DNA from 4 places in the Paenibacillus sp. JMULE4 genome. Region 1 is predicted to be linked to each of the others. Evidence: riboswitches for the same ligand, from Rfam matches in the RefSeq annotation. Region 1 holds a riboswitch; each other region holds the start of a gene.

Evidence for each region. Region 1 has a riboswitch for cyclic di-GMP ahead of EXW96_RS14915 (hypothetical protein). Riboswitches for the same ligand answer to the same signal wherever they lie in the genome.
Region 2: it holds a riboswitch for cyclic di-GMP, as region 1 does, so the genes downstream of both, EXW96_RS16210 (response regulator) here and EXW96_RS14915 (hypothetical protein) in region 1, are expected to answer to the same signal.
Region 3: it holds a riboswitch for cyclic di-GMP, as region 1 does, so the genes downstream of both, EXW96_RS07835 (response regulator) here and EXW96_RS14915 (hypothetical protein) in region 1, are expected to answer to the same signal.
Region 4: it holds a riboswitch for cyclic di-GMP, as region 1 does, so the genes downstream of both, EXW96_RS07620 (sigma-70 family RNA polymerase sigma factor) here and EXW96_RS14915 (hypothetical protein) in region 1, are expected to answer to the same signal.

The regions. Positions count from the first base shown of each region.
Region 1 is NZ_SGWF01000014.1:420,039-422,238, forward strand. Features, by position in the region: gene EXW96_RS14910 (THUMP domain-containing class I SAM-dependent RNA methyltransferase) at 1-639, shown strand, start outside; gene EXW96_RS14915 (hypothetical protein) at 809-1,108, opposite strand; cyclic di-GMP riboswitch class I at 1,190-1,281, opposite strand; gene EXW96_RS14920 (YuzB family protein) at 1,582-1,803, opposite strand; gene EXW96_RS14925 (hypothetical protein) at 1,855-2,157, opposite strand.
Region 2 is NZ_SGWF01000015.1:19,337-21,536, reverse strand. Features, by position in the region: gene EXW96_RS16215 (urease accessory protein UreH domain-containing protein) at 1-601, shown strand, start outside; cyclic di-GMP riboswitch class I at 850-935, shown strand; gene EXW96_RS16210 (response regulator) at 1,028-1,741, shown strand; gene EXW96_RS16205 (hypothetical protein) at 1,981-2,200, shown strand, end outside.
Region 3 is NZ_SGWF01000011.1:542,946-545,145, forward strand. Features, by position in the region: gene EXW96_RS07830 (aldo/keto reductase) at 1-747, shown strand, start outside; cyclic di-GMP riboswitch class I at 990-1,072, shown strand; gene EXW96_RS07835 (response regulator) at 1,260-1,622, shown strand; gene EXW96_RS07840 (metal-dependent hydrolase) at 1,846-2,200, shown strand, end outside.
Region 4 is NZ_SGWF01000011.1:499,011-501,210, forward strand. Features, by position in the region: gene EXW96_RS07610 (hypothetical protein) at 1-404, shown strand, start outside; gene EXW96_RS07615 (hypothetical protein) at 516-716, opposite strand; cyclic di-GMP riboswitch class I at 946-1,028, shown strand; gene EXW96_RS07620 (sigma-70 family RNA polymerase sigma factor) at 1,202-1,804, shown strand; gene EXW96_RS07625 (hypothetical protein) at 1,904-2,200, opposite strand, start outside.

The DNA of each region.
Region 1 (2,200 bases):
GCCGCAGCCTTGGTGCTGCTGAGCCGGTGGCAGGCCGAACGCCCGCTCTATGACCCCTTCTGCGGGTCGGGCACGATACCCATCGAAGCCGCAATGATCGGATGGAATTTGGCCCCGGGCTTAAGACGCAGCTTCAACGCCGAGAAGTGGCCGCTCATTCCTAATGAATTATGGTCTCAAGCCCGCGAAGAAGCTTACGATCTTGTAAAGGATGACATCCCGCTCCAGATTACGGGCTCCGATATCGACCGGAAAGCGATCGATGTCGCTTTGGCCGCCGCGAAGGCGGCCGGCCTGGCAAAGGAGCTGACCCTGCAGGTGCTCCCGGTTGCCAAGGTCATGCCGCGGGGAGATTACGGATGTATCATTACGAATCCGCCGTATGGCGAACGTCTGGGCGACCACGGTGAAGCGGAACGGGCTATTCGCCAGTTCAGCCATTTATACGGGCAGCTGCCTACATGGTCCGCCTTCATCCTTAGCCCGAACAAACAGCTTGAGCATCATATGGGCCGTAAAACCGACAAGAAACGCAAGCTGTTCAACGGCCGCATCGAATGCAGTCTTTACCAATATTTCGCCCCCGGCGGTTTATACGGTTGGCGCAGCAACAAGGCGGCGGCTCCTTCCGAACAATAACATTCGGGACCTTGCCGTACTGTGATCGTCTTAAGCACCGCTTCTTCATCTTTCCATGTTTATGCTGAAGCAGCCCGGACATATAAGCATGCAAAAAGAACCGCTTCAAAGGCACCTCGCCTTGTCCGCGGTTCTTTTTGCGATATCGGTTATTCTTCTATTCCGGCAATCAGGCGTGACGAACCAGAGACTCCCTGCAGCTCAAATAATCGAATAGCGGCATGAATATGTCATTATCCGCTTCGCATCTTACGGACAGCTTGACTTCGCCGCGCCAGTAAAAATTCACGATCTGATGGCTGCGCCCCTTAACCATTTCGACGTCCCAGCACGGCGCCATCAGTTCGTAAACCTCACGGTTAATGAACATTTTCGGACCTTCGTTCGACAAAAACACGCCTACGAAATCATTCCCTACTTTCGTGTAAAAGCCTTTTCTTGACATGATGCTCCGATCCTGACCCTGCATCCGTTTCCACTCCTTTTTCAAAACAAAGAGACTCTCAACCTACGGGTACAGGAGTAGCAAATGGATGCGTCGCTCCTTACCTTCGGCAACTGGCTGGCTTGGCGCCGGAATCAGCGCTTTAGCCCCTATAGCTTTGCGTGCCCAGGCTTTCGCCTGGTTTGCCTTTATCGAGTTTGCTCGAATAATGTCTTCAAATGAACTTCATTTCCTTAAGAATAAAAGATAAGACCTAAGAGATACATAATTCAAAATTCCTATTTTCACCAAATACATTGAGTCTTTGGAACTATTTTCAATATATAACAGCCCAATTTCTCCTATAAGGAACGATACGGGCCAAAATGATGAGGTACTTAACTCCTTAAAAAGACGGATGATAAAGAAAAAAGCGGACTCCGAAACGCTTATAAACCCGCAGCAACCTGCGGTCAGGACCTGACCTGAACATAAGCGCGTAGGTATCCGCTATGAAGTCACTTCACATATTTACTGGCCTTTTCGATCGCTTCGTCCTCCGTCTTGCCGGTAACGTACCGGCCATTGACGAAGATGAAGGCAAAGCGCGAACAGGGCCCGCAGTACGATTTGCACCCCACCTTGATTTCTGCGTCGGGGGCCAGCTTCTGCAGCTTGGGCAAAGCCGTTTTTAATCTCATATGCTTGCATTTATCGCAAATACGTATATCGTTGGCCATACGGGGGCTTCCTTTCTATTGCATTAACCCATTGCGGAACCCGCTAAACAATCAGTGGTCGCCGTGGTTGCCTTTGCCCGGATTGGTCACCGAAAAGCCTTCCTCAGGCACATAGAAGTAATCGATGCGAATACCGTCCAAAAACGGCTCGTCCTTCTGAAGAATCACATCGATGCCTTTGTCGGTCGAGACGACGACATCGTTTTCCGTAGGCTTGTCCAATTTCATACCGTAATGCGCATGATCTCCGTGCGAATGCGTCACGTATACGCGGAGCTTCAATTCTTTGTCTTCCTCTTTCTCTATTTCGGCCAAAAGCACTTTGGCGGCATTGCGCGAAATTTTGCATTTCATGATTTCCATCTCCCAGCACTTATCGTTTTCACCTTATTGTATA
Region 2 (2,200 bases), on a different contig from region 1:
GGCTATTACTTACTTTGGGCAGCGTCAAGCGCAAGCAAGGTTGTCGTGGCCCGAAACGTTCATGTATTTATTAGGGAAGATGATTGTATTCAGTATTTTCGGTGCTTTGTTTTGGTTTTTCGGTCAAAAGATATCCACTGACATGATCCCTTTATATTCTTTTGCAAGAAAGCTGCTTGGGCCGTTATTGATTTTAATCGGATTGTTTTTGCTTGGCTGGATTCGGCTTCCTTTTCAACTTGGGGCTCGAGTGGCAGGATTTTTTGAAAAATTGGCCGATCGAACCGGAGGAAGGAGCGGAGCCTTTCTAATGGGGATTGCATTTTCGCTAGGATTTTGTCCAACAATGTTTGTTTTGTTCTTCGGTTCGCTTATGCCTTTGGCATTGCAATCAACATATGGCGTAGTGTTGCCATCTGTTTTTGCAATCGGTACCGCAATGCCGTTTTTACTAATTGCCGGGTTTGCTGTAGGTTTCGGGTTAGATCGAGTCATTGTTAAGCGTGCCAAAAGGTGGGGGTTGTGGATACAAAAACTTGCGGGTGTGTTATTTATAGTGCTGGGCATAAGCGATACCTTGACATATTGGACTCTAATGTAAATCATGGGAGGTGCCAACGGAAAAATAATGCAGAGTGAGAGCCACGAGTAGTTGATTAGACCTATTGTGTGATCAAGAAATTTTTCGCGAACTTACAATTTGTGACGCTTCTATAGTTTATCCTGTATCATTCGATATGAAATGATATAGAATCGACAAATATCAACACATTTAAACACGTGGGACTTAGGGCGGTGCCAGAAAAATAAAAATTATGGTATTATAAGGCTATGATTTGGAAGAAATAATAGGAAAAATGGCAAACCAGATCGAAAGGCTGGGACGCAAAGCCACGGGTCTTCTGCACTATTGCAATGATCGCCGGGTTACCCTCACAAATCTCACATCTACGAAAAACTAGACACGGCCGTTTGAGGGTACGTGTCTTTTTGTCGTGATTCTAGAATGAATACGAGGTGATGATATATGGAGGAGCGTGTACGCTATGCTGCAAAAGTTGAAGAAGTCATGCGCTGGCAAGAAAGCAGGATACAAGTATTGCTGGTGGACAGCGACCCCGTATGGCAACAACGGTTGACGGCGTTGATCGATGCTGAGCCGGATATGAGTATATCTCATATTGCAACAAACAAAGAATCGGCTATTCGAGCCAGTATGCAATTGGATTTAGACGTAATGATTCATGACCCGGTGTTACATTCGTCGCAACAGGATGGATTGGATACAATTGCCGAAGTGTTGAAGATCAAATCACTGCCAATCATTATCTTGACTTCACTCTACCAGCCCGAGATCATTGTGGATGCAATGCTGGCCGGAGCGATCAATTATATTACCAAGATCAATTATGTGGATGTCGCAAGTGCCGTCAGGGAAGCGTATCAAGGGCAATCCTCCCTTCACGCCGATGTTGCATCCATCATCCGTAATGAAATTGGACTTGTTAAGCGAAGGGAATTGCATCGAATGCTGACTCCTACTGAAAAAGAAATCTTGCAGTTGATCGGTTGGGGCTATACACAACCGGTAGTTAGAGAATTGCTCGGAATCACGTCTAACACAATGAAGACGCATGTTCGCAATATCATTCGCAAATTCGACGTATCTTCCATTCGCGAAGCAGCGGAAAAAGCGAAACGTAGGGGCTTGTACGATCAACTAGATCGCATCACCTGTTAGCGATTCGTTTCCGATTCGAGCCGTTTCGCGATGGTTTGACAACCAATGATCTGTTGGTATGAGGGAAAAATCACCCTCCTCTTTCGAATGTATTATTGGTAAAATGTGGACAAATGCAGGTATCTACAGAGGAATTTTATTACCAAGTTTGTAGGAGGTGAGAATCAAAAATTGACTTAAGTTGCGAAAAATGGCATCCTTACTGCTTCCTCCACTTTACTAGAGAAGGGACGATGATAATGAAAACGGAGCGTGAACAACCTATAATCATGACGATTAACAGGCAGGCTGGCGGAACAATTTCAGGCAGCATGCACAGCAAGGAGGGAGTTGTGATGACGCTGACCCAGCACCCCGTCCCCTATGAGAAAGTAGAATTATGGCTGAAGTCTTACAAGGACTGGAAGGCGAGACTGAAGTACATGCAGTCAGAACTGTCCTACATCCCTGAATTAACGC
Region 3 (2,200 bases), on a different contig from region 1:
GTTCACGGGAAGACCGGAGAGGGCATCAATGACCGGGGCTTATCACGCAGGCACATCATGCTTGCGGTAGAGGAAAGCTTGAAGCGGCTCGGAACGGACCGGATCGAATTGTATTTCGTTCACGCTTTCGATTCGGAAGCGGATATGGAAGAGATTTTGCGGGCTATGGACGATCTTCAGCGGCAGGGAAAAATACTGCATCCGGCAGTCAGCAACTGGGCGGCTTGGCAGATCGCGAAGGCGCTTGGGATTTCAGCCAGGGAAAGCCTTGCCCGGTTTGAATGCATTCAACCGATGTACAACCTGGTGAAACGTCAGGCGGAGGTCGAAATTTTACCGATGGCTCAATCCGAGCGGATGGGCGTCATCTCCTACAGCCCTTTGGGAGGCGGACTGTTGACAGGGAAATACGGTGTCGGCCGAAAGCCTGAACTGGGGCGGCTCGTTGAGCAGGCGAATTACAAGCTTCGTTATGCCGATGCAGGCTATTACGAGACGGCGGACCGCTTCACCCGGTACGCGGATGAGCATGGCGTTCATCCGGTTTCATTAGCGGTGGCATGGGTCATGTCTCATCCCGGGATCACGGCCCCGATCATTGGCGCCCGCAATGTTGAACAGTTGGAGCCCTCGCTTGGAGCGCTGAACATAGACATGACTCCGGAGTGGAGAAAGGAGATTTCCGCACTATCTCCTGAACCCCCATTAGCGACAGACCGATCCGAGGAAGCTGCCCATTCAAGATGAAACCGGATGCTGAAGAGGGACGGGCACGTCAGAGGCGGCATAAGCAGTGAACATCCGGGATTCTCATATTGATCATGGCGCTCTATAGCTTACTGATAAAAATTGACAAAATTGTGGCAATGCCTGGAACGAACAGGTATAATTATAGATAAGAATAGAAGAGACGTTTAACCTTATTCAGGCCGAGAGTTCGCTCTTGTATTTTCACCATAGGATGCTATAATACATTTGATTATCGGTTCACTCGACTAAGGCAACCCTGGTGAAAGTCAAGGACGCAATGCTAAAGGGACTAATGTGCAAACTACGTCAGCCAGTTGCCGAAGGACCGGAGGAAATCGTCTGATACGGGCCTCCTTTACGGCAAACGGGAGGTCTTTTTTAGTGACCCGGCATCTCATCTCAAGTTTTTTCGAGTGTTACAAATCAGCTTGACTGATCACTTGCCATTATAGGACCGTGCTGCCACTTATCCTTGCGTACATACATCATACAAGTGGGGGTAATCCGGCGTGAAAAAAATTATTATCGTAGACGATTCTTTATTTATGCGTATGATTCTCAAAAATTCCCTGATCGAATTTGGGTATGAAATCGTGGCGGAGGCAAGCAACGGGCTGGAGGCCCTGACGCTTTATTCCGAGCTTAAACCGGATCTGGTTACGCTGGACATAACCATGCCGGAGATGGACGGCCTTACGGCGCTGAAGGAAATCAAGACGATGGACCCGGATGCCAAAGTCATCATGGTGTCGGCGATGGGGCAGCAGGCGCTTTTGATTCGTGCGGTTTCTATGGGGGCCATCGATTTTATCGTCAAGCCCTTCAGCAAAGACCGTGTAAGGGAGGCATTATTGAAGGCTTTTGCCGGATGAACCGGCCGGTTTTTCAAATAGGCGTTGGGTATGGGATGGAAAGTTTACGGTCCGCCTTTGAAATCGTGAAAGATGAGGGGTGGGGCTAGCGCACCCATGAACCGTCCGATGATCTTGCGGACGTTTTTCTTTTTTTGAGTTTATGGCGGGTTCTTTGTTACAATGTACATACGATGCTTGTCCTAAAGGAACCCGATTCCCATACCAAGGAGGAGTAACCATTATGGAAATTCGCTATCATGGGCATTCTTGCGTGCAACTCAGTCACGAAGGACACTCTCTGATCATTGATCCGTTTATTTCCGGCAATCCTTTGGCAGCTACCAATCCGGAGGATATCAAAGTGGAGCACATCCTGCTTACCCACGCACATCCGGACCATATTCTGGATACCGTGCCGATCGCAAAAAACAATGATGCCACCGTCGTTGCCACCTTCGAGCTGGCAACGTATATGAGCTGGCAGGGAGCGAAGACGTTTGCTATGAACATTGGCGGCCGTACCTCTCTGGGCTATGCGGAGATCGAGATGATCCAGGCTTTTCACAGCTCCGGCATCGTGCTCGAAGAAGAGAAGA
Region 4 (2,200 bases), on a different contig from region 1:
TTTCCTATACCGAAGAGAATGATCTGGAAATGGTTAACAATCTCCTTAGTTACAGCAAGGGATTCTGGAAGGGACTCTTCACTTGCTACGATCATTATCATGTGCCAAGAACGAACAACGATCTGGAACGCTTCTTCCGAGCTACGAAGACACGACACCGTCGGATGACCGGGCTACGCAACTGGAACGAATACATCTTACGGAATGGTGAGATGGTTGTGCTCGTTGATGATGGACTTAAACAGGAAAACCTAATCGCCCGTTTAAGGATGGTCGACTACACAAGCTACAAGAAACAGAAAGAAAAATGGAATAACCGGTTGAGCGATAGTGTTATGCGCAAACGGTTTAAACGCGATCCACAAAATTATCTTAAAAATTTAGAAAACCAATGGCTCAAATAACATGTATGTTATTCATGCCGCCGTAGTTTTTTTTTGCTGACTAAGCTGACATTTTTATGCTAAAAAATAAACCGACACGAGCTGCGAACAGCCTTTGCCGGTTTATTAAAACTAGCCGGATTGATTTTGTCTTGTGCGGCCGCCATTGATATATCCTCTTGCGATGCGTGAGGCCCGAAAGGTAGAAACGACAACCAGAGTCTCCTCCCGGGTCATGCTCCGGCCTTCATAAGAAAAGTCGGATAAATCGGCGATTTGCTCGTCCGTATATTTGTCGAATAAGTCAATTAACAATTCAATGTGTTGATCCATGTCATGGTTCTCCCCGGGTTGTTTTAATTACGATTATATTACATAAGGCAATGAGATCCGTCAACTTGTCTTATTTAATTGTTGCCGGACAAATGACGGATAAGAAATTTGTATAATTTTAAAAAGATAATTTGTTTTTATTGACAATTATTTTGATAACATGTTACTTTGGACATGGTATTAATTCCCTATCCGGTTTTTATTCGGGAAAGATGTTTTCATATATTGACATTGATAAAGGCATACTTATCGAAAGATAAGGACGCAAAGCCACGGGTCTAAGGCATAAGCTATGACAGCCGGGTTGCCAATGGGTAGCACAGGACCCTTTGGGGTCCTTTTTTATCCATTTCCGACATTCAAGACCAAAAGGACGACCTCGTAAGCGCTAGAGAAAATCTCTCTTCTCTCCGGCGGTTCGTCCAATGATCATGATATCCGGTTGCAAATAAAATCAACAAAAGAACAGGAGGATGACTTCAATTATGGATGAATTCACGGATGCCGAGTTGGCCGCTTGTGTAATTCAAGGCGACCAGAGCGCATTCAACTCTCTGCTAAGTCGTTATCTTCCGATGATTTATTATTGCAGCAAGAAGTATTATGCTCCAGGTCTCATGCGGGGAGATATGAATCAAGCCGGATGTATCGGGTTATTTATCGCTTGTAAAAGGTATAACCCCGCCAAAGGAATGGCGTTTTCGGGTTTCGCGAAGATGCATATCAAGCATTATATCATCAACGCCGTAAAAGCAGCCTTAAGAAAAAAACAGCAGATTTTAAATCAAAGCGTGTCGTTGGATGAAAGTCCTTTCTGCGATCAAGAAAGGACCAGCCGTTATGAACTCATCCCCCATTTCACGCCATCGGCGGAAGAAATATTTATGAATAAGGCAAGGAATAATGAGTTGTTCGACTTGATAAAAACGCATTTAACGCATTTGGAGAGGGCAGCGGTTTTGGGTTTGCTGGATGGTTTGGTCTATAAAGAAATAGCTGACTTGCATGGCGTGGGTAATAAATCTATCGATAATGCGTTGAAAAGGGCTAAAGGGAAATTGAGAAGCGCTCTTTATAACAATGCATAGTTTTGCAGGAGCAGTGCTTTGGCGGACAGGGCACAGGACATAAGACAAGCCCAAGGGAGCAGGAACTCCTTTGGGCATTTGCCGTTGGAGGTCGGGCGTTTAAATAACCAGCAGAACCAGTGCCAAAAAGAGAAAAAAACCTAAGGTGTATAGAAGGTTCCATGCTGCGATTCGAAATGTGCCTTGTCGGATAATAACGGAAAACATATTCAGCGTTCCGCTAAAAGGGCCGATGGAAAACGTCATAACGGCGCCCCCTACCAAAGCAATGGCCAAGTGCTCGGCCGAAATTCCCAACGCCAGGGGATTCATCGCTTCCGCCAAAAGGGTGATCGCTGTGATGGGATGCATTCCTATGAAGCCGAACCCGAGTGTGATCAAAGGGACGATGAGCAA